DNA from 4 places in the Fictibacillus sp. NPDC058756 genome. Region 4 is predicted to be linked to each of the others. Evidence: riboswitches for the same ligand, from Rfam matches in the RefSeq annotation. Region 4 holds a riboswitch; each other region holds the start of a gene.
The links. Region 4 has a riboswitch for cyclic di-GMP ahead of ACFW35_RS15505 (aspartyl-phosphate phosphatase Spo0E family protein). Riboswitches for the same ligand answer to the same signal wherever they lie in the genome.
Positions count from the first base shown of each region.

Region 1: linked by a shared signal. The riboswitch ahead of ACFW35_RS01500 (DUF5667 domain-containing protein) and the one ahead of ACFW35_RS15505 (aspartyl-phosphate phosphatase Spo0E family protein) in region 4 are both predicted to bind cyclic di-GMP.
Region 2: linked by a shared signal. The riboswitch ahead of ACFW35_RS02970 (hypothetical protein) and the one ahead of ACFW35_RS15505 (aspartyl-phosphate phosphatase Spo0E family protein) in region 4 are both predicted to bind cyclic di-GMP.
Region 3: linked by a shared signal. The riboswitch ahead of ACFW35_RS17770 (hypothetical protein) and the one ahead of ACFW35_RS15505 (aspartyl-phosphate phosphatase Spo0E family protein) in region 4 are both predicted to bind cyclic di-GMP.

Region 1 covers NZ_JBHYPU010000001.1:293,621-301,341, reverse strand. The annotation lists gene ACFW35_RS01505 (alpha-amylase family glycosyl hydrolase) at 1-3,149, opposite strand, end outside; cyclic di-GMP riboswitch class I at 3,435-3,520, shown strand; gene ACFW35_RS01500 (DUF5667 domain-containing protein) at 3,604-4,827, shown strand; gene ACFW35_RS01495 (hypothetical protein) at 5,055-5,258, opposite strand; gene ACFW35_RS01490 (DUF4062 domain-containing protein) at 5,497-6,696, shown strand; gene ACFW35_RS01485 (hypothetical protein) at 6,674-6,841, shown strand; gene ACFW35_RS01480 (GNAT family N-acetyltransferase) at 6,884-7,366, opposite strand; gene ACFW35_RS01475 (SGNH/GDSL hydrolase family protein) at 7,387-7,721, opposite strand, start outside.
Region 2 covers NZ_JBHYPU010000001.1:611,857-619,577, reverse strand. The annotation lists gene ACFW35_RS02980 (EAL domain-containing protein) at 1-377, opposite strand, end outside; gene ACFW35_RS02975 (hypothetical protein) at 443-982, opposite strand; gene ACFW35_RS02970 (hypothetical protein) at 1,050-1,991, opposite strand; cyclic di-GMP riboswitch class II at 2,061-2,144, opposite strand; gene ACFW35_RS02965 (hypothetical protein) at 2,409-3,365, opposite strand; one part of gene prfB (peptide chain release factor 2) at 3,874-4,908, opposite strand; one part of gene prfB (peptide chain release factor 2) at 4,910-4,972, opposite strand; gene secA (preprotein translocase subunit SecA) at 5,111-7,627, opposite strand.
Region 3 covers NZ_JBHYPU010000002.1:176,141-183,861, forward strand. The annotation lists gene ACFW35_RS17740 (spore germination protein GerPE) at 1-149, shown strand, start outside; gene ACFW35_RS17745 (spore germination protein GerPB) at 146-346, shown strand; gene ACFW35_RS17750 (Hsp20/alpha crystallin family protein) at 360-800, shown strand; gene abc-f (ribosomal protection-like ABC-F family protein) at 1,069-2,718, shown strand; gene ACFW35_RS17760 (CBS domain-containing protein) at 2,806-3,216, shown strand; gene ACFW35_RS17765 (hypothetical protein) at 3,264-3,458, opposite strand; cyclic di-GMP riboswitch class II at 3,720-3,801, shown strand; gene ACFW35_RS17770 (hypothetical protein) at 3,890-4,957, shown strand; gene ACFW35_RS17775 (DUF6376 family protein) at 5,078-5,521, shown strand; gene ACFW35_RS17780 (hypothetical protein) at 5,938-6,090, shown strand; gene ACFW35_RS17785 (hypothetical protein) at 6,154-6,801, shown strand; gene ACFW35_RS17790 (Bax inhibitor-1/YccA family protein) at 6,831-7,562, opposite strand.
Region 4 covers NZ_JBHYPU010000001.1:3,014,547-3,022,267, forward strand. The annotation lists gene ACFW35_RS15495 (DEAD/DEAH box helicase) at 1-1,246, opposite strand, end outside; gene ACFW35_RS15500 (hypothetical protein) at 1,243-2,553, opposite strand; cyclic di-GMP riboswitch class I at 2,805-2,891, shown strand; gene ACFW35_RS15505 (aspartyl-phosphate phosphatase Spo0E family protein) at 2,933-3,100, shown strand; gene ACFW35_RS15510 (cation:proton antiporter) at 3,125-4,702, opposite strand; gene ACFW35_RS15515 (aspartyl-phosphate phosphatase Spo0E family protein) at 4,915-5,070, shown strand; gene ACFW35_RS15520 (3D domain-containing protein) at 5,297-5,884, shown strand; gene bacA (undecaprenyl-diphosphate phosphatase) at 6,021-6,821, shown strand; gene ACFW35_RS15530 (AAA family ATPase) at 7,274-7,721, shown strand, end outside.

The sequences.
Region 1 (7,721 bases), 2.7 Mb from region 4:
CCTTCCGCTAAATCACTTTCTGTTTCACCTTTTATAAAAATGTCAGCTGAAACAGTTTGTACTTTGGAAAGATCGATCACACCGTTTTGAAGCTCCGTTACATTAGCAATCTCATAGTTTCCTTCTTTTAAAGCAACGTGCGGGATTGCAGCATCCGATTCTGTTTTCACAGATTCGTTATTGTCTTTGTCAATGGCAACGACTGCAAAATAATATTTGCGGCCGTTATCTAAGCCATCAATTTTGATAGAATGATCTTTTGTTTCTGCTACCTTTTCATAAAAAGCACCAGAGATTGTCGTTTGGTAGACTGCATAACTTCTCGAGTCGCCTTCCCATGTCAGCGATACTGAGTGGCTAGCTTCCGTTGCCTTCACGTTCGTTACCGCTTCAGGGCTCTTTAAGTTCTGTCCCTTGTCAGACACTAGCATGCGTCCCGTCATCGCCGGAACCGTAACAGTAAGCTTTCCGTCCTTCACGCTTGCTTTGTATGTTTTATCGAGCTGATCAGTCAGCTTCACGTTGTTTACGATCAGCTTCTTCACATCCAGCTCAACTGTTTTTTCTTCACTGCCGCGGTTTGTGATCACGACCGCTGCGTTCTTTTTATCAGTACGCGTGTAAGCAAGCACATCTTTTTCAGCATATAGATGATTCAGTTCGCCATAGCTGAACAGATTATGATAATCAGCGCGCACTTTACCGATTGCTTGATAATGCTTCACAAGATCCTTATCTTCAGATCCCCACGGATATGTTCTGCGGTCATCCGGATCTTTTGAGCCTGTAACACCAGCTTCATCTCCGTAATAAACGGTCGGTGCCCCGGCATAGCCCATCTGTAAAATTGCCGCAAGCTTCAAGCGCTTTACGCCAAGCTCGTGGTTGTAGTTCGGGTCGAGTTCAGCACGCTCATAGGAATCTGTGCCGTTGCCAAGCACGAATGCTGCACGAGGTGTATCGTGCGACCCCATTAAGTTCATGAGCGCATAGAATGCTTCCTGCGGGTAATCTTCAAATACAGCGTTAAGCTGATCTTCAGCACCCTTTGCGTTTCCGTTCTTTAAGTAATCAATCATCGCACCGCGGAAACGGTAGTTCATAACAGAGTCGTAAAGATCGCCAAGGAAGTATTCTGAAGCATCATCCCAGATCTCGCCAAGGATCAGCGGATCATCCTTCTTACCTTCCTTCAGTTCGTCACGGAACTCTCTCCAAAACTCAGTATCTACTTCGTTCGCGACATCCAAGCGCCAGCCTGATGCACCGCGGTCCAGCCAAGATTTTGCCGCAGAATCCTCGTCATACATGATGTAGTCTGCGAATGGCTTATTGTTGAGTTCAGAATCATAGTCTACTGCTTCTCCAGGAATGGATTTGATCTCCGGAAGTGAATCGAAGCCCCACCACGCCTGGTATTTATATACGCCGTTCACCTTATCGTTTTCGATGTTAAACCAATTGTGGAAGCCATATGAACTGAATTTCTGTCCTTCTGCTGTGAACTTCTCTTCAGTTTGTTTCTTCGCTTCTTCTTCTGTTAAGCCTTGTTCTTTCATAAGGTCATAGATGCTCGCCCAATATTCGTAAGCACCAACCGTATCGTATTTTCCGTAACGGTCAAAATAGATCGAGTCGTCACCAACGTGGTTGAACACGCCGTCTAAGATCAGGTGCATCTTGCGTTTTTTCAGTTCTTTTGTAAAAGCTTTAAATTCTTCAGGTGTCCCGAACATCGGATCGATCGCTTTGTAGTCCGTCGCATCGTATTTGTGGTTCGATGCCGCATATGCGATCGGGTTCAGGTAGAGCGTGTTTACGCCAAGAGACTGAATATAGTCCAGTTTCTTCTGAACACCGGCGATGTCACCGCCAAAGAAATCGTTCGACCAGATCTCGTCGCCTTCGTATCCTTCTGTTTCAGCTTGACGCGGGTTGTCCGGAAGCTCGCTCCACTCTTGATGTTCGATAGGTTCTTCACCGCGCGCTGTTGTTTTTGCTGTATCGTTCTTTTTGTTGCCATTGAAAAAACGGTCAGGGAAAATCTGATACACAACAGACTCCTTCATCCAGTCTGGTGTTTTATAAGAAGGATCGTAAACGGTTATTTGGAAAAGACCAGCGTTCGAGTCAGCAACCGCACCTTTTCCGCCTTCCGCAGTGTCCTCACCGTATTCTTTTACAGCATCTCCATCACGTGCCGTAAATTTATATCCGTAAACGCCTTTTTCTTCAGGTTTAACAGTGGCTTCCCAAAGCTCGATTTCTTCACCGTTAACCGTTGTCCATCCGGCATTCTCCATATCTTTTACAGTCGTGCTGCCAGAGTTGTAATTTCGCAAGTATAATTTGGCGCCAGTCAGGTCACCTTTTTTCGTTTGAAGGCGCAGTGTTACGTCTTCACCCACTTTGATTGCTCCAAATGGTGCACGGAATGCTTCGTTCCACGTCTCATGGTACAGCTTGTCCCCGTTCACGCTGCCGTCCGGCAATCCCGGATCATAGTTCGTGTACACTTCTTTTGTGTCATGGTTATAAAAGAACGTAATTTCATCTTCTTTTATAACGTTTAATACAAAGTTGTTGGCTGGATATGCAGGGGCACTCCAGTCGTTTCCGAGCACAATTTTAAACTCGTGCTTTCCATTTGGTACTTGTGTTGTATATGTGTAGACATTGTCTAGATCTTCATCTTGTAAAAGTGCCGTTGATTCCCCAGGTGCCCATTCACCGCCAGCTCCGATATCCGGCTGGATGTCTCCGACGATACGAGGAGTCTGTTCTTCCGGAAGTGGTTCAGGAATTGTCACTTTATGCGTCGTGTCGTCATACATAAACGTTACCTCTTTTTCAGAATCGAGAGTAAGTTTGTAGTTGTCACCACCCGCTTTTCCGTCAACGCCATAGTTCTCATCCCAAGAACCGTTGATGGCTATCTTGTATTCGTACGTGCCAGCTGGGAGAGTGCCTGTCAGCTTGTACTTTCCATTCGGCTGCAGCTCCATCTTTGTTGCAGGATCAGCTGGATTCCATTCACCAGATCCGCCAAGTTCGTTTTGCAGGCTGCCAACGAGGGTCACTGTTCTTTCTTCAGCTGCCGTTTTCGCTGGCTGTATAAGCAGTGCAGATGCAAACGTTTGCAAAATCATCGTAAATAATAAAAGCCATGAAACTGCGTAACGCGATTGTTTATTCCTCACTTTTTATCCCCCTTTTAAAATGTTGTGCAAATAAGCGAAAGCGTTTGCACAAAACCATTTAAGTCAGCGCTTTCATTTCAATTATTATCCCATGTTTTCTTTTATTGGAAAATGCGCCATTCGGCTGATAAGGCTGTAAATAAATAGGTAAATATTCTCATTTTTCCTTAAAACCTTTATAACTAAATCACTTCTAACCGATATAATGCATGAATCACGAATAATGGAAACGTAAAAGGATAAAGGCAAACCTATGGAAACATAGCGACGCAAAGCTAAAGGGGCTTCTGCACACCGTGTAATGCCTGCCAGCTGCCGTTTTTTCGGAGCACACTCCGCCAAACGGCATGAGTGTGTCTTTTTATTGTTTTCCAATTCTTTAAATAAGAAAGGGAGAATGAAAGTGAAGAAAATTTTAAGTTCATTTTTAGCGTTAGGACTTGCAACAACTGGGTTTGGACCGTCCGTTTTTGCTAACACAGGCGCTGGAACACCAGTGGATGAACCCGCTGAAGAAACGAAAACAGATGAAACAACCGAGGCGACAACACCAGAGGATGAAAATACAACAGATGGTACGGTGACTGAGGAATCTGCTGAATCCGAAGAGCCTGCAGATGAAGAACCATCTGAAGAAGAAGCACCAGACTTAGTACCTGGAGATTTCTTTTATTTTGTAAAAATCATGATGGAGAAAATCCAGCTGGCTGTAACGACAGATGACTATGAAGAAGCGAAACTTTTGGCTGATTTTGCAGCTGAACGTATTAAAGAAGCAAATGTCCTTTTACAAGACGGTGATGTTGAAGGCGCAACAAAGCTTTTAGAAGAAGCGATCGCTCAGCAAGAGGAAGCTGTTGAAATAGAGGAAGAAGCTTCTGAAGAAGAAACAGCTGAAGATGTAACCGAAGAGGAAGCAGCCGAGGAAACACCTGCTGAAGAAGGCACAGTAGACGGTAAAACTGGTGACGAAGAAGCTGCAGAAGAAGATTCAGCAGCTGAAGAGGAAGAAGACACTACTACCGAGCTTGAGAAAAAGTTTTTCCAAAATATCGTAGCGTTAATGACTGCTCTTGAAAAGATTGATAACCCAAAAGCACAAGAAGCACTTTCGAAAAATATTGTTAAAGCGTTTGGAAAGCTAGAAAAGAAAATAGCAAAGCATGAGAAGAAGCAGAATAAAGAAGATGATGAGTCCACTGAGGAAGAAGATCCTTCATCCGATACACCTGAAGCGGAAGAGCCAGAAGCTGAGGAGCCTGCAGCGGATGAGCCAGCTGGTGACACAACAGAAGTTGATGAAGACACTGCTTCTGTAACAGCAGTACCTGTAAAAGAAAAGCAAACAAAGAAGCAGCCTGTTGTTCCTGCTCCTAAAAAAGAGCAGCCCAAGAAAGAACATCCTAAAAAAGAAGATGTGAAGAAAGAAGCTCCTCCAGCGAAGGAACAGCCGAAGAAGGAAGAGCCAAAGAAAGAGCAGCCTAAAAAAGAGGAAGCTAAAAACGAAGATCGCGGAAAAAATGATGATCATAAAGAAGAAAAAGCCAATGATGATCGTAAAAATGACCGTGGAGACGATGAAAAAGGTAAAGATAAAGAGAATAAAGGCAAGAACAAAGAATCGTAATGAACCCTGCCGAAAAAGTTTGGCAGGGTTTTTACACATAATCGCACGTTATTTTATAAAATCACAGGTTAGCGGCCTGGAATCGCACGTTAAAATGAAAAATCGCACTTTATTTAAAAATACGCGATTTTCGACACGAGGTTTTATTACCAGCAACCTTGCTCCCTCCCCAAAAATAAAACACCAGGTCCTCTCTGGAAGGTAGAGGCCTGGTCCGTTTTTATATCTTATTCAGCTGACTCCTCAGTTGATTCCTCATCTGTTGTAGTTTCTTCAATAGAACCTTCCTCTGTTGATGTTTCTTCATCTTGATTTTCAGTTTGTTCCGTGTTTGTTTCTTCTTCCGTGTTGTCTTCCTGGTTGTTACATGCAGTGATTAACATAATTGCCAAAAGAGATGCTCCGATTTTCGCCATAAACGTTTTGCTCATCTTAAATTGCTCCCTTCGGATTTTCATTATGATTTGCATGAGTATGGGATTTGTTTGTCCCTGCTCAGAATATATCACGAAAAAAACCCGAAAAGACGGAATTTACCAAGTCATAACGGAGACTTTACACTTCCTAAACCATCTTTATATTGGCTTAATATTAATGAAAATTAAAAGTTTCAAAAAACAAAAAAGGTAAAATATGTTATAATTTATCTAATGAAGGGAGGGTATATCGATGGCAAAAAAGGCAAAGATATTTATAAGTTCTGCATACGAAGATGATCTCAAGTCACTTAGAACTAATGTTGGACGTGTTTTAAGAGAAGCAGGACACGAACCTTTACTTTTTGAAGAGAATTTCGCACCTTGGGATGAAGATAAACTTCAAACTTGTGTAGATATGGTTATGCAATCTGATATTTTCATTCTTCTGATAAAAAAACAATCAGGTAGCTTAATCCACGACGAACAAACTACTCCCACATACATTGAATATTTTACCGCATTGAATTCAAAAAAATACATTATTCCTTTTGTAGATAAAGCAGTAAAAAATTTGTATGATGATTTTCTTCATCAAATGATTGATAACGAATATACACAATATAGAGAAGGTCATGGTGGAACAGAACCTGATTACAATATTGCTTTGGTAAGACAAGCTATTGAAAAATTACCCCAACCTTATAAAGAAAAAATTAATTCAATCCATCCTTTTGTCTGGGGTTTTATTTATGAAGTTAGACGATCTACACCATGGTTGTATGACCTTGATATTGCCGAATCAGATATATTTTATGACAACTTAAAAAGTTATTTGAGTTCGAATCTAGCGATAGGAATTCAATATGTACCAATGGTGAAGGACATTATGGCAAATGCTGATGCCGCTAGTGAATTTACTACATATAAAAAATTCACAAATGAATTACTGGCAACAATAGTTGATGGTACAATTACAAACTGGTCTTACTTTCTTCATAAAGTTTCCGAACAACTTACTGAGGGAAATATTCTTATAAGAGAAGGCACAAAGTTAGAAAAGATTATTGGAAAACATAATTCATGTGAAGCAATTACAGTTTATAGAAAAGAAAACGATAAAAATTTGATGAGTCTAGTGGATTATTGGGGTAATACTTCACCAAAACTCTTTTATGATTTGTCAGACAATAGCTCTTACGTAGCTGAGACTTATTCAAACGATGTTGAATCTTTATATTTTAGAGAAGATAAACAAATGCTTTATTTTACTTTAAAGGTACACGAATTTGTTCTCTGTTTTCATTTCAAGTTAAGTGGTTACTGGATCGATAAGAAAGTATCTGTCTATGAAAAAGAGATAAAATCTGCTATTATGAAACCATCACTTTATTTAGAATTTGTAATAAATTTAATTGGAGGTATCAGATATGAGAAATTTGAAAACGTTTGATGATGGCAAGGTTGTTCTTGTTTCTACTGAGCCTTCCAAATCAATTAATCGTTACACGAATGAAAAAATGAAGATGTTAGAACAATCTAGTCAAAGAGTACTTAAACGATTGGCCGAAATACAAACAATGAGGGTTAAAGCATAATATGTAAAAAGAGCCTATTAAAGGCTCTTTTTTTTGTGTTTCTTATAACATAAGTTCATAATGCAGCACATATTGAGGTCCAATCGGTCCATGTTTGATCTGGCCGCGGTCTTGAAATCCTGCTTTTTCGTACAGTTTTTTGGCAGGTTCATTTTTAAAGTTAACCGCTAAAATAAGTTCGTTGATTTCAGGAAAATGGGTGGAAACAAACGCTGGCAGCTGCAGCATTGCTTCTTTCGCATAGCCTTTCCCCTGCTCTTTTTGATTGATGGACAATGCACGAATGACCATGGCATTCGGATTCGCTGTAAAATCACGAATATTTTCACCTGCATGCAGAACAAAAAAGCCTACTGCCGCGTCTGAAGCCATGATAACCACTGGGTTTCGGCTAGGATCTTCTTTGCATATTTCCAAAGCGTCACTTGGCATGGCGGTGAATTTCTTTTGGTCTTCTGCTAGATCAAAGGCATTAAGAGCTTCACGATGAATTTCATCGAAAAAAGTGAGTACAACGTTCCCCATATTCATAACCCCTGTTCATTTTATTGTTCAATTAGTGATTCTGCCGCTTTCAGCCAAGCTTTTGCCATCAGTTCGTTCCCTTTTTTTCTCATATGTACACCGTCTGATGTTAATGACACGTCAGGCTTTTTTGTTAGGTGATCAATAAAAACGTCATGTGTCGGGACGAGCACTGCATCATACTCCACCGCCAGCTTTCGAACGGCTTCAACATACGGAATCAGCATCTGATTTCCCTTAGATTGCGGGTTCTCTTTTATGATCGTCGGTTCCATAAGTACGAGTTTTGTAGTGGCGGGAAGCTGTGACAACAATTCACGATAAACCTCCTCGAATTTAGAAACATCCACCTGAT
Region 2 (7,721 bases), 2.4 Mb from region 4:
TTCCACAAGTCATCAGCACAAGTTTCATTTATTTCAAGAAATAACCGTTTTGGAAGTTCAGGATAAAGGACACATAAGCTATCGAAAAAAAGCAAAAAGTTCGGATGTAAAATGGTTGTTATATAAATATTTAGAAATAAGTAACCATTAGACTGCTTCAAGAAATACGAAGCAATGGCCTTTTGTAACGAAATTGTATCTAATTTATAGAGAATGTTAGCCTGTATTGCTGATTTAAATACACTGTCTGGATTAATCTTTGCTTCATTTCTTAGAAGCGCCTCATATGCATAGATCTTATTACAGTCTTTTAGACAGTATAATGGTTGGTATTCATGATAGATTGTATTACCATTGAAAATTTCATAAACATTCATTGTTTTTACCTACATTTTTGAGAGATCAAAAGGGAACTGTATTCAGTTCCCTCTATTTGTAAATCTTATAGCCCGTTAAATGATACTGTAATAGTTGCATTTAGGTTTAAATCAGATGCTAAGTTACTGATTGTATCAGTGTAGCCAGTTTCAGCAAGATCTAATGTAATGTTAAAAGGTTTTGTTGCAGCCTGAGAAGTCGTTCCATCACCAGTTCCAGAAATAATATTTTGAGCTGTGCTTGAGAGTTTAGCCGTTTGATCTGATTGGACAGAAATACGAGTAGTATCTAAATTAATAGTATTATTACTTGCATCTGTACCAGTAAATGTAGAACTTTTAACTCCAACATTATAATTATCTTTATACCTAACATTAATTTGGGGTGTAGTTACAGCTGCATTGCCCAACTTGTAAACGGATGTTGCTGGAGCGCCCAGTGTACCATTAAAATCTACGTTGTCAAAGTTCAAGCTAATCCCGGCTTTTGGAAATACTTTTCCTTTTACCGTGATATTACTAGCAGCTTCGGTGTATAATGGTAGAGAAGCAGCTAATACAGTAGCGCCAACTACTGACAAACCTTTTTTCCATGCCTTCTTCATAAATAGTTTCCTCCTAAAAATTATTATATATATTTTAACCTCCGCCTAGCTGGATGGAGAGGGTTAACTAAGATGAAGCTTTTGTGGATAGAAGACCATTAGCTGCTTCAGCTAACCATTTCTTCTTTAATCTCTTTATGTATATACGTATAAATAAAATTACTAGCAAGACTGTAGTAAGTAAAATACAAACAAGCAACCATGGAATAATAAACAAAGTAGTATTAATTTTTTCGAATTTTTTTCCGTCCATGGAAAATGTAACTTCAGTTTTATAGATTCCTATATAATCATCAATATTCCATCTTACTAGAATATCTTTCTTATTATTTGGAAGAAGGTTTACTCTCGGAATTTTTTTTTGAATTACCTTTTTCGTAAATATGTTGGTAATCTTCATATTACCTTGAGATTCAAGATGGACATTTCCTTTATTTTCAACGGAGAAAATAAAGTGTCCCCCGTTTATTACATCCTTTTTAGTACCTAGTAAATCCCATTTCTGATCTAAATTAATGTTTCCATTCTTATCAGTAACTAGCACATAAATAACCGGTGCAATTTCTGTCTTTATTTTCATTTGAGAGTCTTGAGCCGCTACTGGGATAAATGATCCTTCTAGTAACGCCATGTGTTCTCCCATCTCTGCTTCCTCTGGAATTTTCACAGTTACCTTAACATCTACATAGCCCTTTGGTTGAAGCTTTACAGTATCGACGTTTAAATTTGTCCACTTATTAACAGAAAAACTATTCGGTCTGTCTTCCACGTAAATAAGACTATTTTTCTCATAAATAAAGTCTCTAACTCCAAAACCTGCTTGTGCTTCATCAGGCGTATCGTTAAAAAAGCGAAGTGTTTTTGTTATTACATCTCCAGGCTTGCCTTTAAAATTCATAATCATTTGAGATGAATAATATCCTTCGTAATTTGCTGCTTTTACAGGTACCTGTGTAAAAAATCCCAGTATCAGAAAAAAGACCATTGCCAGGCTATAATTTCTTTTCATGCGGATTCTCCTTGTATTCATGTTGAGCAATAAAAAAGACCACAAAAAAAACGAAATGTTTATCCGTTTTTTCAATGTGGCCGGTTGCGCTACATGCTCATCTAAATTAAAGCGCCCAATCGTAATTTAGAATCATTGCATTCCTCATTGAGTTATCAATAAATGTCAAATATTGTCGTCTTAGGGAAATATATCATACTTTGTAGAAAAATAGTACTATTTTTTAGAAATTTTTAAATTTATTAAATTATTTACAAAAATAATGTGTATTGCTTCTTAATTAAATGTCTTTAAATCATAAAGGAAAGAAAAAAATTTAATTTTTCAATCTTTTTTCTAATACCAGTACCAAAATTCAGGTATTTTACATTTGTAAAATAAAGAGACTGCTAATTACATTCTAGCAGTCTCTCTTTGTTATAAGCTTGTATATGATATGGTAATAGTTGTTGAAAAATCTGTAACATCTTTTATGCGAGCAATCTGCTCAATATCATTGTAGTTCGTACTTGTATCACTCATATCCAGAATAAGCTGAAAGTTCTTTGTAAATGTGCCTGGAACATCATTATCAATCAGTGTTGCAGTATTGGTAACTGATTGAAGTGAACGATTTGAGACTTTCACCTTTACCCTAGAAATATCCAAGTTTATATTATATTTTTCACTTGATAAATTCGTTCCTTGAATAAAAATATTGTAATTTTTATTCGAATCTATTTTTATTGCAGGTTGTAAAACCAGGTTACCATTGGTGTCAAAATAAGTTGGGTTAATAATAGTATCTCCTATCATACCTTCAAAAAAAATCACCGAAAAATTAGTGTTTACTCCCCATCTGCCTGGTGATACTTCAGGATCTCCCATAAATACAATGGTCCAATCTATGTATTCTTTGCTCTCTACTATTATTCCTTCCGTGGAATAAGTAGTGCCAAACCCTTCTCTATAGCCTTCTTTCAGATTGCCTTCATAGGATTTATTTCCATTACTATTAAAGTAAATACCATATCCATTAAGAAGACCGTTCTTAAATTCACCATCATACCATTTATTACCATCACCGTAATAAGCAATTCCATATCCGTCATATTTACCGTTAGACCAATTTCCGCTATATACAATGACTCCATTATCATATAACGTCCCTTGCCCATGGAATTTCCCATCTAAAAGATAGCCTTCGTAAAGAATTTGACCTTTGTCTAATATTTGTTTCCATCCTGTAAAGTTTTTTTGATTGGGTATCTTTACATTGCTCGGTGGTACCTCATAGATTGGTATAGCTGCATATCCTTGATTTTCAAATGTGGCTGTAAGTAAGATAAACGACATTAGAAAGGTAAATAGCTGTTTATTTTTAATAAATCTCATATAGCAACCCCGCATCATCCAATATATGTATAATATACCATAAATATAAACTACCTCGTTGCTAAGAGCTGCTCCATTAAAAATGCAAATCAAAGTCTATACTTACATTATAGTTTTTTCTGTGCATTGATGGAGATGGAAGTGGGAATTCATGTCGTTTATAAAGGCTTAAAGTACCAAGTAGTGTGGATTTACGAGAATGGAAATGTGGAGATTGCAAAAAATGACCGAAAAGTAAGACGACCTTGTTCTGAAAAACGCTTTCACAAAAATAGACTGAAAAAAACTTCCGAAGCTCATTTCTCGGAAGTTTTTTGTAAGTAATTGATTTCCGCTCCAGGATGCTTGCTTTCCGCGGGGCGTGCAATGAGCCCACTCGTCGCTTTGCGACATGGAATGGTCTCACCTGTCCCGCTGATCCCGCTCGAGTCTCGCACCTTGCGCTCCAATCAATTTTTTAATGAAGAAAATACACAACATTTTACAGCAATCTATTAAAAAAAGACTTTTATAGCTTTGATCTTAGATAAGAATCAATAAACGGCGTGATTTCGCCATCCATTACGGATTGCACGTTACCTACCTCAGTGTTCGTACGGTGGTCTTTAACTAGGCTGTACGGGTGGAAAACGTATGAGCGAATCTGACTTCCCCAGCCGATTTCCTTTTGTTCACCGCGGATCTCAGCCAATTGTGCCTGCTGTTCTTCCAAACGGCGCTGTACAAGTTTCGCCATTAACATCTTCATTGCACGTTCACGGTTCTTGATCTGAGAACGCTCTGTCTGACAGGAAACAATCGTGTTAGTTGGCGTATGTGTAATACGAACAGCTGAGTCAGTCGTGTTAACGTGCTGACCGCCTGCACCAGACGCACGGTACGTATCGACCTTCAAATCCTCTGTACGGATTTCGATTTCAGTATCATCTGTGATTTCAGGCATCACTTCACATGAAACGAATGACGTATGACGGCGGCCTGACGAATCAAACGGCGAGATACGCACTAAGCGGTGAACCCCTTTTTCTGCTTTCAAATAGCCGTATGCGTTATGACCTTTAATGCTCAACGTTACAGATTTCACACCAGCTTCATCACCAGGAAGATAGTCCAGCGTTTCAACTTTATAACCTTGGCGTTCTGCATAACGAGTGTACATACGAAGCAGCATGGACGCCCAGTCTTGAGATTCCGTACCGCCCGCACCTGGGTGAAGTTCTAAGATCGCATTGTTTTTATCGTATGGTTCGTTTAATAAAAGCTGAAGCTCGAAGTCGTTCAGTTTTGCGATCAGTTCTTTCGTATCTTTGACAAGCTCTTTTTGCATGTCAGCATCTGCTTCTTCTTTCACAAGCTCGTGTGCGATTTCCAAGTCCTCATAAGAAGCAGCAAGTTCTTCAAATTCATTGACCTGCTCTTTTAATCCGTTCGCTTCATTAATTACAACTTGTGCTGCATTCTGGTCATCCCAAAACGTCGGTGCACTCATCTGTTCATCTAGTTCAGCGATTCGTGCTTTTTTTGAATCGAGGTCAAAGAGACCCCCTAAAGTCGTTGATACGTTTTTCAATAACGTTGAGTTCCTGTTTTACTTCTACTAAATCCATAGTCTCTGCACCTCATTTTATGATTGTAGCTACTTTTTAACGTATGCTATTGATTTATAAAAAATTAACCCGTTTATATGGGCTGAAAACATGCGCAAAGAGAGCCCCGAAGAGACTCTCTTCACTCACAATACTGAATTATTCCTGCTCAGCACCGTGACATTGCTTGTATTTTTTACCGCTTCCGCAAGGACATGGATCGTTGCGCTTGATGTCCTGCTTTTTGCGTACTGGTTTCTTTTTAGATGCTTCTGCTTTATCGCTTGGAACAACAGCTTTACCTTCAGCCACTTGTTCACGCTGCATGTTTTGTTCGATCTGCGATTTTAAGATGTAAGTCGTAACTTCCTCTTCGATTGCAGCAACCATCGCTTCGAACATCTCGAAGCCTTCAAACTGATACTCACGCAACGGATCCGTCTGGCCGTAAGCACGAAGGTGAATCCCTTGACGAAGCTGTTCCATTTGGTCGATGTGATCCATCCACTTGCTGTCGACCGAACGAAGGATTACAGCTTTTTGGAATTCTGCGATTTGCTCTGCAGGCAGCTGCTTTTCTTTTTCTGCAAATGCCGCATGAACTTTCGCCTGGATCTTCTCAATGATCTCTTCACGATCTAGACCGTAGAAATCTTTTTCCGTAAACACAGGCTCTGTAAACATTACAGCATTCACATAGTCCGTGATTTCTTTTGTATTCCACTCTTCTTGAACTTCCGATTCAGGCGTGTGAACCGTAACGATACGGTCAATCGTAGAATCGATCATACGCAGTACGATATCGCTCAAGTTCTCAGCATCCAGTACGTCCTGACGCTGAGTGTAAATGATCTCACGCTGCTGACGCATAACATCGTCATATTGTAAAAGCTGCTTACGAGCATCGAAGTTCGATCCCTCAACTCGTTTTTGCGCAGATTCTACTGCTTTTGTAACCATTTTGGACTCGATCGGAGTATCTTCATCCATGCCAAGACGCTCCATCATCGTCATCAAGTTATCAGAACCGAAACGTTTCATCAACTCATCTTCCATAGAGATGTAGAAACGAGAAGAACCTGGATCTCCTTGACGACCCGCACGTCCGCGAAGCTGGTTGTCGATACGGCGAGATTCGTGGCGCTCAGTACCTAAAATGTGAAGTCCGCCAGCTTCAATAACACCTTCGCCAAGCTTGATATCTGTACCACGGCCGGCCATGTTTGTCGCGATTGTAACCATACCAAGCTGACCCGCGTTCTCGATGATCTCCGCTTCACGCTCATGGTTTTTCGCGTTCAAGACGTTGTGCTGAATTTTGCGTTTTGTTAAAAGTTGAGATAGCAATTCAGATGTTTCAACGGCAACCGTACCAACAAGGATCGGCTGACCAGTTTTATGGCGCTCTTCGATTTCAGCCGCGATCGCCTTGAACTTGCCTTGCATTGTTTTATAGATTAAATCTGATCTGTCATCACGTGCGATCGGACGGTTCGTTGGAATCACGATAACATCCATGTTGTATATGTTGCGGAATTCCTCTTCTTCCGTTTTCGCCGTACCCGTCATACCCGCAAGCTTGTTGTACATACGGAAGTAGTTCTGGAACGTGATCGTCGCAAGCGTCATGCTCTCGCGCTGAATCTCGAGACCTTCCTTCGCTTCGATCGCCTGGTGAAGTCCGTCGCTGTAACGGCGTCCTGCCATGAGACGTCCAGTGAACGGGTCAACGATCACGATTTCGCCGTCTTGAACGACATAATCCACATCGCGTTGCATGATGATATTCGCTTTTAATGCTTGGTTAATGTGATGGTTAAGCGTCACATGCTGATAATCATAAAGGTTATCGATGCTGAACATCTGCTCAGCTCGGTTGATCCCTTCTTCCGTCAGCTGTACGTTCTTCGTCTTTTCATCAACCGTATAATCCGTATCTTTTTTCAGCTGGCGCACAAACATGTTTGCCATCTGATAAAGCTGGGTAGATTTCTGTGCAGAGCCAGAAATGATCAGCGGAGTACGCGCTTCATCGATTAGGATGGAGTCAACTTCATCGACGATTGCATAATTGCGGCGCTGAACCATTTGCTCTTTGTAAACCACCATGTTATCTCGCAGATAATCGAAGCCGAACTCGTTGTTTGTTCCGTATGTGATATCTGCAGCATACGCTTCACGCTTTTCCTCTTTTGAAAGGTCAGAAACGTTCAGTCCAACCGTCAGCCCTAGGAAATTATAAAGCGGACCCATGATTTCAGAGTCACGGCGAGCCAAGTATTCGTTGACTGTTACAACGTGAGCGCCTTTTCCGTCAAGCGCATTCAAATAGACCGGCATGGTCGCTACAAGCGTTTTACCTTCACCGGTTTTCATCTCTGCAATATTACCTTCATGAAGTGCAACAGCACCCATAATCTGTACTGGATAATGACGCATGTTCAATACACGAGCGGATGCTTCGCGCACAGTCGCAAACGCTTCTGGCAGCAAGTCGTCTAATGACTCGCCTTTTTCAATGCGGCTTTTAAATTCAGCCGTCTTATTCGCTAGAGCTTCATCGTTTAACGCTTTAAACTCTTCTGCTAAAGCTTCTACTTTTTCAGCAACTCTTTCATATCTATTTAGCGTCCGATCATTGGAACTTGGAAAAATCTTTTTCAAAATGCTAATCATCCGATAAACGCTCCCTGTTCTCGAGAATTATATACCACTTCTATTCTACCAGTTTGTGAAACGAGCCACAAGAAATCCCAAATCTTTTCATCTG
Region 3 (7,721 bases), on a different contig from region 4:
GAGTTGGCAAAATTGATATTCTCGGTGTATCAAGTTCCGCACTTCTTCATATAGGCTCAGTCAACGAAATGACGCTGCAATCCCGTGTAAAGCATATTCGTAACTTTCTTAAAGATCCTTATCCAGAAATTGAGGAGGAGGAATCATGAATCTGTTTGTCAGTCAGACAATTGTAATTCAGCAATTAAAAGTAGAAGGCATTCAAAATTCCTCAGTACTCCAGATCGGCAGCGCTGGCGTTATACAACCGGTCTCGCAATTATTTAACACAGGCGGTCATATAGGTCCGGCTCCTCAAATTCCTGATCCTGATCTTCCTTCAGTTCCTTTAGGACCGCCTTCATAAGAGGTGAATAGGAATGGACACTTGGAAACAAATGATGGACTGGAAAAGAATGGCGGAAGAATACTTTGGCGATCAGTTCTTTGCACCAAATGAAGCACCGAGTTCTGATATAAGGAACGAAAATCCGCTTTGCAACATATACGAAACACCTCAGGAAATTTGCTGTGTACTTGCGATGCCTGGATTGAACCGCACGGATGACGTAGAAGTACTTGTAGATCCATTCAAATTGACGGTGCAAGGGAAATTATCTATTTCTCTTGATTCCTATCGCTTGAATACCGAAGAATTTCAGCTTGGGGAATTTAGGCGGGAGATCACACTTCCTGTCCGGGTACACCAAGATCCTGTTCAAGCGCATTACCGAAAAGGGCTGCTTTTTATCCGTATGCTGAAAGATACAAGACCTGGTGCCAATCAAAGAAAAGTAAACCTGCAATGGGTACAGGAATAAGAAATGAAGCTTGACTGCAGTTTGGGTTATCGCTTACAATTTAGAAAAATAACGGAAGGAACAGGTGTATACGTCCAATGAGCAATTAATCTTATTTTTAGCCATTTACTTGAATAATTAAGTAGAACGCTAGATAGGATTACTCTGCCCATTTTTAGGACTTAACTACAGGCCTGTTTTTTTGTTGCCAAAAAATCGTTTTTTCACGCGGTTGTATGGTGATATTCGGCGTGGGCAGACCTCTCTAGTAAAACTGGGAGGTTTTTTTATGCTTTTATTGGAATCAATCGGACTTGAAAAGTCTTACAAAGGAAAATTAATTTTAAAACAAACAGAGCCATTTCAGCTCTTTAGTAAAGATCGTATTGGGTTAGTAGGGCTGAATGGAACAGGAAAATCAACGTTCTTAAAGCTGCTTTCCCTGATGGAAGAAGCAGATTCAGGATTTGTTCAGCACTACGGCACGGTCGCTGTTGTCAGCCAGTTTGAAGAAGGTTCACAAACGATTACAGCAAGAAGTGAAGGTCAGTGGAACCTAAAAGGGAAAAACTATGAAACAATGAGCGGCGGTGAAAAAACGCGTACTCAGATAGCGGCAGCTCTTGAGCAGCAGCCTGACATTCTTATTCTTGATGAGCCGACGAGCCATTTGGATGTTGATGGGATGGATCAGCTGGCAAAAGTTCTTAATCATCATAAAGGTGCTGTATTGCTCGTGTCTCATGACAGAACATTTCTTGATATGGTTTGCACAAAAATAATCGAGCTTGATCCGCAAACATTTACGTTGTATCACGGAAATTACACAGAATATCTTATTCAAAAAGAGCAAAAACAAGAGCGGCAGCAGTTTGAATATGAGCAATACACAAAAGAAAAAACGAGGCTGGAGAATGCCGCAAAAGAGAAATCATCAAAAGCGAAGGGCATGAAAGATAAACCGGCGCGCATGTCACATAGTGAAGCGAAATTGGGGAAGATGAAGGTCAAAAGCGCAAAAAGGTCTTTGGAAAAAGCTTCGAAGGTAATTGAAAAAAGAATCGAGATGATGGATAAGAAAGAAAAGCCAAAAGAACAGCCTAAAATCGATTTTGATATTCAGCAGTTTTCAGTCATTCATGGCAAACAAGCGCTGGCTGTTAAACAACTTTCCGTTGGGTATGACGAGCGTCAGCTGTTTACTGACCTATCTTTTACTGTAAAGCCAGGGATGAAGGTTGTTTTAACAGGTAAAAACGGAACAGGAAAATCAACCCTTTTAGAAACAATATATAGAGGAAATGAACAGATCGAAAAATCGAAGCAGCTTAAAATCGGTTACTTTCATCAGCATCTCAATATTCTTGATAAGACAAAAAGTATTTTAGAAAATGTCATGGAAAACAGCTTATATGATGAAACCTGGGTAAGAACAATATTAGCGAGGCTATTATTTAAACGTGAAGATGTATTTAAAAAAGTTGAGGTGCTTAGCGGCGGAGAAAAGATGAAAACCGCATTAGCGAAGCTATTCTTAAATGATTATAATTTGTTATTGCTTGATGAGCCGACGAATTATCTGGATTTGTTTACGAGAGAAGCATTAGAAGAAGTCTTGATCGCGTATCCTGGTACCTTTATCCTTGCAACACATGATAGAAGATTAATGGAAAAAGCAGCAACGCATGTTTTGGAGCTTCAGCCTCCAAAAGCATATTGGTTTGAGGGGAGCTATAAGGAATATCTTGAAAATAAGAATGGCGATAAAAAGCCAGGTCTAAAAACCACAGATCACAAAGATCATTTACTGAAGCTTGAACTTGAAATGACAGATTTAATCGGGCAGCTTTCATTAACCTTGAATGAAGAAGAGAAAATAAGACTTGATCAAAGGTATCAAGAAGTTTTAAAGAAAATCAGACTGATAAAGGCTCAATAATATTGATGCTCGAGCTGCAGTTGAAAGGTTTAGCTTTCCTCTTAAAAAGGTACAGAATAACCGTATTACCTATTAGGAGGCGATAAAATGGAATTAAGAGATATTATGACTTCAGATATTGAGACGTGTGAACCAAATACGAAAATTACTAAAGTTGCCGGCTTGATGAAAAGTTTAGGAGTAGGCTCTATTCCGGTTTCTGAAAATGGGGAACTAAAAGGGATTGTTTCCGATCGGGACATCGTCATTCGATGTGTTGCTGACGGGAATATTGAAGGTACAGTCAGTGATGTTATGACATTAGATCCTGTTACAGGGACACCTGATATGACGATTGATGAGGCTAAGAACCTAATGTCTGAATATCAAATACGCAGACTTCCAGTTCTGGATAATGGAAATGTGGTTGGTATTGTTTCATTAGGCGACCTTGCTGTTAAACATGAAGACAATGATAAAGCAGGAGATGCACTTACTGAGATTTCTAAGCCCTTGTAATATAACTTATAAAGGATGCCCTATATTTAGGGCATCCTTTTGTTTCTTTATTTATCTTTTTCTTCTCTTTCACCAGCAATTGTTGGCGGTTCTTCTTGTGAGGTAATATCAGTATCATATCCGATTTGTTTAAGATCTTCAGTGTCTGCCACAGTACCGCCAGCCATTCCTTCGTTAATCATCCTATCAATATCTAAGTACAGTTCATCTTTTCCTTCATAAGCTTTATCCTTATTACTCATTTTCTTCATCCTTTCTTATTAATTAAAGGCTGTTTTGTAAACTTTGATGCTTTTGGAAGTTGTTGATTTCCGCTCCAGGTGCTCGCTTTCCGCGGGCGTGCGGTGAGCCCACTCGTCGCTTTGCGACATTGATTGGTCTCACCTATCCCGCTAATCCCGCAGAAGTCTCGCACCTTACTCTCCAATCAACTAGTCAATGAAGTTTATTTCATAAGCAGAAAAAATATGTTGTTGCCGAAGATTCTTGCTATGATAATTGAAATTAATGGAAGCGTGGAAGCATACTTTTTATTTGGGCATCTATAAGTATGTGGAGCTAGTGATGCAACCGGCCGGCATTAGGAAGATCGTATCTTCTGTTGTGGGCTTTTTTATTTTGTCCTAAAAGTCAGGAAGAAAAACAAAAATCAACGGTAAAGGAGGTTTTCAAGATGGTAAATCACGCTGCACAGGCATTTTCATATAATCGGGGAAACCATTTTGCTTATGGGCATTTGAAAAAGAATTATGTAAAAAAGCAGCATCTTGAAGCCGTTCCTCCCGAGAAACCTTATAAAGAAAATAAAAGAGAAGACTATTTTAAAAAGAGTGTTCATGAAAATAAACCTTTTAAAACGTATACCAGAAAAGATATAGAGAAACATCATCAAGGAGCAAAAGAAGCGGAACGGATCTATAGCAACTGGAGGCATGAATTAGCGGATAGCTCCGCTGACTTTATCCATTCTATTAAAGGTGAGCTGAAAGAAACTCCTGAAATGGGTTTAGATACCTTTAAAGAAGAAGTCTCTGAGTCACTTGAAAAGTTTTTGCTCAGTTTAAAGAATGACCTGGAGACATCGCTTGCAGACTCTCCGCAAGGGCAAGTAAAGAAACATTTAAAATCTGCTGAAGGATTATTAGAGACGGTCCGGGAATTATTATGGAACCAAATTGAAGATATCGTTAAGGAACATGTACCTGGGAAACCAGAAAATCAAAACGGGGAAAGTGGCCCACCGAATGAAATAGAGCTGCCAATAGAGGAAACAAACCCGCCAGTTCAAAATCCTCCAGCAAACAATCCTTCAGGGAACAATCCTGTTGTAACACTTGCGCCAAACCAGGTGTTTTCTTCAGGTTCGTTTAAAATGGAGGTAAGAGTCGGAAGCCTGACTTCAGAAATAAAGTTTGCTGATCCTAGCAAAAAGTCAGAAGGAACAACCATGTTTTATATCGTGGACGGATATGGAGCGAGAAAAGCAGTAGATATTAAATTTTCTAATGAAACGCTCCAGAAGCTTTTTGAAGACCGTATTAAGGATTCTAAAATGTATAAAAAAGAAATTTCGCTGGAACGTTTTAATGCCGTACTAAAAAAGATTGAAGCTTATTTGAAAGAACTGTCCTCTATTAACCCTGAACGTTTAAAATCAAAGGTTTATGGTGAGAAGGAAAAATTAAAATTTGAGAATGTAATCGATAAGTTCACTGATCTTTTTTACTCGTTAAGAAAGTAATGAAACTTAAAGCATCAGCAGCCGTATAAAACAATAAGCAGAAATTGAGACGCTCAAGACAAAAGGGGCGTTTTTTTAATTCAAATCCATTCCAAATATAAAAGGGAAAAGGAGAAACAAATGAAAAAGACTTTAATTGCCGCTATATTATCAATCACGGTATTAACAGGTTGCTCAGCAGTGAATGAAGTAACGAATGGCCTGAACTATGTACCTGAAGCTACTGAATATATTAATGATGTACAACAATTTTCAAAAGAGATTTCTGCAATTGCAGAAACGGCAGTAAACGATCCAAAGGCGAGAGGAGAACTTGAACAGCTGCTGGAAGATATGAAATCAGACATTGGTGAGTTTGGGGATTTAACACCGCCTTCTGTGTTTGAAGATGTTCACAATCAGGTGATTGAACAAAATAATAAGCTTCAAGAGGGAATTGATAAATATTTAACAGTCATAAAAGATGGGGAACTGAATGCTGATCTGCTCGAACAAAGCGGATTACTGGATGATATCGCTGTTTACAATGATCTGTTATCACAAATTAAAAAACTCGGCGAATAATTTTAAAACAGCTGCAACCTTGTAGCTGTTTTTTCCTAACTATCCCTGTTTTTCTTAAGCAATGTTGCTTTTGTAGATGTTGATTTCTGTTCCAGGATGCTCGCTTTCCGCGGGGCGTGCGGTGAGCCTCCTTGCGCTTTGCACCTTTAGGAGTCTTACCATCAAGTAAGTTTGTGTGCTCCTGCGTCTATAAGCAAATCCTAACGAAGCATGTTCCTCGTCGCATGCCTTGCAAGAAGTATATTCAGGTAGTTGGCACGCAGGAGTCTCGCGCCTTACTCTCCAATCAACTAGTCAAAGAAGCCTACTCAACTAAAAATATTCCAAAGTAGCAATCTTTTAGATTTTTTTATGTTACAAATCGACTATTTTCGGGAATATGACAGTGAGAAAAATGGCGAGGGTGGGTATAAAGCATGAATGATTATCATCTTAAGATTGAAGATTACTTGCAGCTGTTAAAAAGAAGATACAAAAAGGGAAGGCTGCAGGCAAAACAATACCGTAAAAGAATTGAGCTTATTAACATGTGGCACATTCGCGGTGTTGTTAAAGTGCCGAAAGAATAATTTAAGTAATTATAGATACATGTCGATAAATGTATAAACACGACAAGACTTGGCAGGTGCAGCATGATTCCAATTTACAGTACATTTAAACAAGCTGAGCATTCAAAATATGATTATATTCTTCATATTGCGTTTGCCGTTCTTCTCTGTTTATATAGTTTTCTTTTACTATTTTCCAGCAAACTGCTAGGTTCTCTGTTTTTTATTTTTAGTGTTATGCTGCTAGGTTCTGCTGTCTATAGAGGAATTAATACCTTTGTCTCGATAGCCAGTGTCATCCCTATGCTATGGCTGCTGTTTTATAGCAGAATTCTTTGGGTCGATGCCCTTCAAGTTTTGCCGATATTCTTTTATGAAATCTTCCAGGCTCTATTTTTCCTTGGGTCTGGAATTGGAATAGCTCTATTATATAGTTTAGCTGTTAAATCAGCCCCGCTCTCTAGTTCAGTGAGCAGACACACGGTACATGGGATGTATTTTCTGACAGCCATCCTTTTGATGCCCTATACATTAATCTATAGCTATGGAGCATTTATGCAAGGTGATCTAAACGGGGTGTTATGGTCGGTTCTGATCCTCGTTCTATGGGGGATTTTATATGTTGCTCAGCTCATAACCCACCAGAATAAAGTTATGAGAATTGGTTTATTTGCCGTTAACATCGGCATAGGATGGTGGACGATTAACAGGTGGATAATGATCCTTTCATAAGAGAAGAGAAGCCCGCGGGCTTCTCTTTGTTAGTTTCGTCTAATCTTTGCTAATAGGTGAAGAATCTCAAAGTATAACCAGACTAACGTTACCATCAAGCCAAATGCACCGTACCATTCCATGTATTTGGGAACACGCTGGCTTGCTCCATATTCGATAAAGTCAAAATCAAGAACCAAATTAAGCGCCGCTATGACTACGATAAATAGACTGATACCAATACCTATTGGTCCTGAACTATGAAGGTAGGGAATATCGATTCCGAAAAAACCTAAAATGAAACTCGTAAGATAAACAAGCATAATTCCGGCTGTTGCAGAGAAAACGATCAATCTGAAATTGTGTGTAACTTTTATGATTCGGAGCATATAAGCGAGCAGCAAGGCAAATAGCGTACCGAATGTTAATGCCGCGGCCTGCATTGTGATTCCATTAAACTGAGATTCAAAGTTTGCTGATATTCCGCCTACCGCTAAACCTTCAAGAGCTGCATAAACCGGCGCCAGGAGCGGGGCAGTCTTAGGAACAAAGGCAATGATTAAAGCTGAAATGAGTCCCCCGATCACACCAATCATAATTAAATGTCCTACAGGTTCCCCTAAATTATATTGATGCCAAGTATAAAAGGAAGAAGCCATTAAAATGACCAGTAAAATAAACGTTTTATAAACTGTTCCTGATAATGTCATCTGTTTACTGAAAGATGTTCCTCCAAATTTATTAAAGGTTGAACTTTTTAAAGCAGGATTAGCACTTCTCATAATATCTACCTCCTTACCTTTCTTCAATATAACTATACGATTTTTTTATTGTAAAGTTTCATGTTTAAGCCATTTACTTCTCTCCAATTTAAGACACAAGTCCCTCTTGATTTTTTTTGAAATTATGGTTCTTTAGGAAGTAATGACTATTTTGGACAA
Region 4 (7,721 bases):
CAAACTCAATACCATCAAGTTCATCATCAGCAGGGTTTGTTTCCATATTTAAAAGATGCTGCTCTAATACATCTTTTAACTGAATGCCAGTACGGTCCACGTTTTTGATGAGGTGCCGGACTTGTTTCATCCATTCAGGATCTACTCTGTACCATTGACCATTCCTGCGGACAAGCCTTCTGCTGCCATCGACCAGCTTGCGGAATTCCTCCTCCGATAGCTCTTCATCTCCAGTAGAAAGCCGCCAGTCAAACTGCATAATTGCATTTAACCCTAAAAAGGACGGCGCTCCGCCACCAGTTTGCGGTTTAGTCTTAATTTTTGCTTTAACTTTCGGCTGCAGTTCCTGAACCGTCTGCCACCATTCGGGAAGAATACTTGATATACCTATCTGGCGGAGTAGATCACTTTTTAAAGTAAGGAAATCCCATGCTTCTTTTTCCGTAATTTCTTCTTTAATTTCTTTACGGCTGTCAACCTTAAGCCAGGATATAAGCTTAGAAACAAGCTCCATATCACTTTCCAGCAGAGTTAGATAAGGTTTCCATTCATCAGGCAAGAGAGTGCTTTTTCCTTTGTAGGGAACACGAATACCATCTTCTTTTTCCTGAAGAAAGACATTCAGGTTCCATATATCCTTATCTTTCTCATCAGCAGGCTCGGATAATTCAAAAATCAGTTTAAAAGGTTTAGGATCTTCCCTCCAGCCGATTTTGATCAGCCATTCTTCTTCATCCAAGTGCCCTAAGGCAGAGATTATCTGTCTTGAATTACCTCTAACCAGTTCTTTGTTAAAAGATGACGGCATTGCTGAATAGCCAGCATCAGGCAAAGTTGAAAGAGCCTCATTTATCCAAGGAGACTCGATGCGTTTACCCTCAGCTTTCCATGACCATTCACCTGATTTCCAAGCTTCAAAGTCAGGAGACACGAGATCGGATTTAATTAATTTATCAAAATGATTTGCTTCTTTCACCACTTGCCAAGCATCTTTTTCCCACGTATTTTCAGAAAGAAAAAAATCCGGATAGCGATTGAACAGCACAAAAGCTTCTCCCGCGTTTATATATATATTTTGATCGTCATCTATATCGAGCAGCGTCCCATAAAAAGATGGCTGATGCCACGTAAATAAAAGAGGTTTCCAATCGTTCACATGCACTCTTTTCTTATCTTTAGTGGCCCATAAAACCATATTTCCATGAAGCCATTTTGCGTGAAGTAAAAGATTGCTTGTATCGATCATGAAATAAACTTTCCTTTCCTTAACTCTTCCTGAAACGCTCTTAACCGTCCATAGATCGTTGCAATTTGTTCAATATATAGAGAAAATCGTTCTTCTTCACCAATATCAAAGTAAATTGTCCGGAGCGTTTTTAAATGCTTTATGGCCGATTGATATGATTTTCTTGTCCGTTCATTAATCAGCCTGTCAATCGTTTGATGATAGATCGGCAAAACCGTTTCCTTTTCAAAAGAAAGAACTTCTTTTAAATCCTTTCGCTGAATGAGCTCTGGTGAGTAGCCCATGATTACTTGAAGCTCCACCCATCTCTCATGTTCACCGATTACCATTAAATATTCGCCGTACTCATAGAAAGTGATCGGCAGGAACTCAATAAGCATTTCTTCATACTGTTCTTCGTCACCTGTATGCTGTGCGTATTTCCAGAAATAATTTAGGTATTCGTGGAAAAATTCACGAGCATCTGAATGATAATAATAAGAACTGACACCATCCAGGAAATTTGGTTTCAAATAAAGAAGCCATGACAAAAGACGCTCCCATTCCTGCTTATCAACCAAAAGTTTCATCCAGACAAGGTAATGCACCATTTCCACTTTCTTATCATTCTGACCCAAACGTTCAAAAGCAAGATCATCCTGCTGGCGTGCAAAAGCAAAATGCACGAGAGCAAGCTCAAGCATTTGAGATGCTTTGCCAGATTCTTTTTCTTCCAGCAATTGTTTTTCATATTTTTCGATCCATGTTCTCTCATAATAAAGTAGAGACCAGCTGATCTGAAAAAGATAAAATAATAAATAACCCCATTTAGGAGGGATCTCATAAAGACTTTGAAAGTTTCGGAGACTCTCTTCGACGAGTTTTTTATTTTCATTTAGAAGTTTTTCACTATTCATTTCTTTTAATGCCACATAGATTTGATCGGATAATTTTTCAACTGTAGCATCAAAGTTCGCCTGCATATAAGTAGCTATCCCATATTGTGCTTCAAACGAAAATAAGCGGATAAGCGTTTCAATTTGTACATGATATCTATATAGCAATGCGATATCTTCATCAAAAAATTGTCCAGCATTTAAGAGTGCGGGATAATAATCGCGGTAGATATGAACAAATGTGTAGCTCGTATCTTTTCCGTCAGCAAGATCCCGAAAGGAGACGGTTTGCATTTTCCGTTTTTCGAATGTCTCGAATCGTTCTGAAAAATACTCACGCCACAACTGAACCGAATGTGTATTTTGAACTTTCTTCTCAGGGGAATCATATTGTGTACGATTTCTTTCATCGTCTTCCTCTGGTTGCTTCATTCCGTCTCCCCTCCTTCAAGTTGTTATTACCAATTATAGCAAATTAGTCGTTTGCTCATTCATTGCATATCATTTCTATTTTAAAGGAAATTCCTTAAGTTGACCAAAAAAACAACTTTGTTCCTCTTAAACTTATTAATGTCTCGTCCGATATCATTAGTAATAGAATAATTTTTCACCTACGAAAAACTATACTGTTGTATCATTTTGTATTTTTTTGTAAAAACGTTCTGCTATACTTATTGAATCAATCGACGAAAGGGCAAACTTTTCGAAAGAGAAGGACGCAAAGCTACAGGGGCTAAGTCTTTTAAATGATATGCCAGCCAGTTGCCGAATGAACTCCTTCGTCGGTAATAATTGCAAGGGAGATATACATATGAAGGAGCATACGATTCAAGACCGAATTAGCCTATTAAGAGAAGAGCTGTATCGCACTTCACTCCAGCTGAACCATGAACTGGCACATCCAAAAATAGTTAAAGTCAGTCAGCAGCTCGATCAGCTTCTCAATCAATTCACTCTATCAAGACAAGAAAACATATAAAAAATGGCCTATTTTGGCCATTTTTTAAATTTCTTCTTCATAATATTTATTTTTCTTCTGTTCAATATGATCAATAATCCGCTCGATTTCTTCCTCTGCAAGCTGGCTGGATATCATATCTTTTCTTAGCAATCTTTTAATCGCCTCATGTTCTGCATACAGAGCCTCAATTGAAGCAATATGTTCTTGTTTCTTCCTCCACTCGGGGTGCTCCTCATACATCACATCCAGTGTTTCTTTCGCTTCCTTTTGTTTATGATCATACAATGCTTTCATTCTTTCAAAAACGATTGTGGAAATAACAGCCTCGCTCTTTAACTGATGAAGTCTTTCTATTGCGTAATCATATCTATGAACAGCGGTCATTGCCTCTTCATATTCTGTTCTTTCTTTATTTGGGCCCTTTATGTTCAGTTTGTTGATTAATGAGGAGATTGTCATCCCTTGTACTAACAAAGAAAAGAAAACGACAGAGAATGCTAAAATAATAATATTTTCCCGACCCGGAAAATCTCCTGGTAAACTTAGCGCAAGAGCGATTGACAAAGATCCTTTTAGTCCGCCCCAAATAAGCACATGCTTCCATTTTGCTGGTATACCTTTTATAGGCAGCATTGAGGTGTATACTGCCACCGTTCTTGCAGAAAGCACTAAAAGAATACTTGCTGCAATTAATCCCCATTTATCATTGATATCGATATAGGCGATTTCCAATCCTACAAGCAGAAACACTAGTGAATTCGCAAACAGCGCTAAAACATCCCAAAAAGAATGTATATTTATTTTAGTAGTTGGACTCATCCCTATTTTGGCACCATAATTTCCGAAGACGAGACCTGCAACTACAACAGCAATTACCCCCGATACATGTATGGACTCTGCGATTAGGAAGCTGCCATAAAATAATAGTATAGAAAACAAAATCTCCAGCGGGTAATCGTCGTACCAGCTCGTAAACTTTGAAAAAATATATCCTAATCCTCCACCTACAATAGCACCGCCGATCGCAACTTTAAAAAGCATCAGAACAGCAGCCAGTATTCCCCCTGCACCCATTTCAATATAAGAAGGCAGGTAGATTGAGGCAATAATAAAAAAAACAACTGCTAATCCATCATTAAACAAACTTTCTCCTTCAATTACAGTTGAAAGTTTTCGGTTCACTCCAAGAGTTTTAAAAATGCTTAAAACGGATACGGGATCTGTCGCACTCATTAAAGCAGCAAATACAAAAGCCGTTTGAAGACTCAAATCTAATATGTAATAAGATCCAGCACCTATAATCAAAAAGGTAAGAAAGGTTCCTCCAACTGCCAATGCACCTATAGCTTTTGCATTTTCCCTCAAGTGGCTGAATGGAAGTTTCAAACTTGCTTCTCCTAGTAAAGTAGGCAACAAAAGCGAAATGATAATAAATTGAAATGTGTAACCCTCTTCAACAATTTCTTTTAAAGGGTCCATAGCCGGAAGAGGTACAAGACCGATGATCGCTCCTACTACCACCAGTGCAATTGGATAAGGTTTTTTTATTTTCTTTGCCAAGGCAGTTACACCAACCGCTACAGCCAATAAAATGAACGCAATATTCAACGAGTGATGCATATTGTTCTCCTCTCAAACTATTTCTCTACCTATATATTTCCCTCCCCCTTCAAAAAATAGTCAACAGGATACTCAGATAAATCGACATATTATCATCGATTGTTGTTGAATCTTGTAACATTATCACTTCTTTCCACGAAACCCTTTTTCTTTTCTTAAAAATAATGCATATTTATTGAGACAAAATCTTTCATGAAAGTTGTGAATAATCCATGCTGCTACAATTAATTGAAGAAAAACGCGAAGTCTTGCTTTGTCTTGGAAAAACGTATGGGCTTACAGCGAAGGAAACAGTTATATGCAGTCAAGAACTAGATCAGTTATTAAACCGTCTTGATGAATGGAATGATGAAAGGAACGATAATTAACAATCCTTGTCTATTTCCTGGGAAATTTGTCGAGAACCGCAAAAACCTCTATCATTTTTTAGCTTACTCCACCTCTCATCCATATACTTACTAATTTACCTATTATTATATAAAAATAATATTGTAATCTCTTTGTTATCTTCTCCTAATGCTTCTGTCATATTCGATTAGTATAATTGGCAACCGAGGCGTATTTAACCAATTATACATATTAGGAGGAGTTATTATGATAAAAAAATGGGTAATTACAGGAGCTATGGCATTCGGATTGCTCGTTTCTGCTCCCGTTAGCGGATTTGCAGCAATGGGTGATCACACTCTTCGACCAGGTACATGGGACAATGATGTTTATGAACTTCAAGGCAAATTAAAAGCCATGGGATATTTTGATTTTGCTGTAACAACAGGATATTATGGTCCAGTCACTAAAGATGCAGTTATTAAATACCAAAAAGCTAAAGGGTTATCAGTAGATGGTATTGCAGGGCAGCAAACTTTTAATAGTATCCAAAACAATATTCAAAGAAAAGGTATGACTGTCGCAGCAACAGCTTACACAGCAAATTGCGAAGGCTGCAGCGGAACTACTTCAAGCGGGACAAACCTTAAAGAGATTCCTTACGCAAAAGTAATTGCAGTTGATCCAGATGTAATTCCAATGGGTTCAGTTGTATATGTACCAGGCTATGGTTATGCTGTAGCAGCTGATACAGGCGGAGGCATCAACGGGAACGAAATTGATGTATATATGCAGAACTACTCAGACGCTGTCAACTGGGGCAGAAAGAACGTAAATATTACAATCATCAACTAATGAAGATGGGGTTCTCTTCCCCATCTTTTTTCATTTGTACAAAATCTTACATAATTAACTAGAAAAAGAATATGACAATACTCTTCTTCTCGACTATAATAGATTTCATGAATTTAAAATAAGTGAAGGTGAATGTATGTTTCTTTGGGTTGCAATCGTAATGGGTATTATAGAAGGTATTACAGAATTTCTTCCGGTTTCGTCAACTGGTCACTTAATTGTTGCGGGACATATGCTAGATTTTACGGGAGACAAAGCAAAGACTTTTGAAATTGTTATTCAGCTTGGTTCCATTCTGGCTGTAGTTGTTCTGTACTGGAATCGCCTTTGGAGTTTACTGGGTGTCGGCAAAATGGCTAAAAAGGAAAACAGCTTAAACCTCGGACATATTTTTATTGCAATAATGCCAGCTGTAATCATTGGACTTCTTGTTCATGATTTTATTAAGGCGCATCTGTTCTCTCCTAAAACAGTCATTGTCGGACTTGTTATCGGCGGATTTTTAATGCTGATTGCTGAGAAGGTGCAGAATAAAAAAGGGGTTAATGCGGCAGACCTTGATGACATGACTTATAAACAAGCTTTGAAAATTGGATTGTTTCAATGTCTGTCTTTATGGCCAGGTTTTTCACGTTCTGGAGCAACTATTTCAGGCGGTTTGATTTCAGGACTCAATCATCGTACAGCTGCAGATTTTTCATTTATTCAGGCAGTTCCGATTATGATTGCAGCATCCGGACTCGATCTTTATAAAAGCCGTGACATATTAAGTGCAGCTGATCTTCCATTCTTCTTAACTGGATTTGTTACAGCATTTCTAGTAGCAGCAGTAGCTATTTTATTCTTTGTTAAACTCATCGCAAAAGTAAAATTAACTCCTTTTGCATATTATAGATTTATTATAGCTGCTGTGTTAGCTCTTTTCTTCTATCTTTAAAATTTAAAGCTTACCGCTCACTTTGTGCGGTAAGCTTTTTATTTTTGCTCTTTTCTAAAAGATTGCTGCTTTTGAACATTTTCTTGAGTATGCTTCATTGACTAGTTGATTGGAGTGCAAGGTGCGTGCCTACCACCTGGGAAGCTTCTCGCTAGGCATGCGACGAGGAAGCTCACATCGGTAGCATTTACTTTTAGACGCAGGAGCAAGGATACTTACTTGAAGCGGTCAGGTGAGACTCCTAAAGGCGCAAAGCGCGAGGAGGCTCACCGCACGCCCCGAGGAAAGCGAGCATCCTGGAACGGAAATCAACCACTTCCACTAGCGTAATTGATTGCGAAGACAGACTTTATTTAAAATTACAATAATTTCAAAAATATTACAATTATTATTTTCTAAATATTGTAATAATGGTATGGTTAACTTATCTAACCATTGAGAGGAAGAATTTTATGAATATTGTAAATCAAGTAAACCTTGTTAAAAACGCGATTGCTGGAGTATTAACAGGGAAAGATGAACTTGTTGAACTTACTATGATCGCTTTAGTTAATAAGGGACACCTTTTATTAGAGGATGTACCAGGCACCGGCAAAACTGTACTTGCCAAAAGTCTTGCACGTTTAATAGATGGAGATTTCAAACGTATACAATTCACTCCCGATATTCTTCCTGCAGATATTACAGGTATTCAGTTCTTTCATCCAAAACATCAAGAATTCGAAATGCGTCCTGGTCCTGTCATGACGAACATCTTATTAGCCGATGAGATTAACCGTGCTACCCCGCGTGCTCAATCCAGTTTATTAGAAGTAATGGAAGAACGCCAATTAACCATTGACGGAGAAACTTTGAAGCTGCCTTCCCCTTTTTTAGTAATAGCAACACAAAATCCGATTG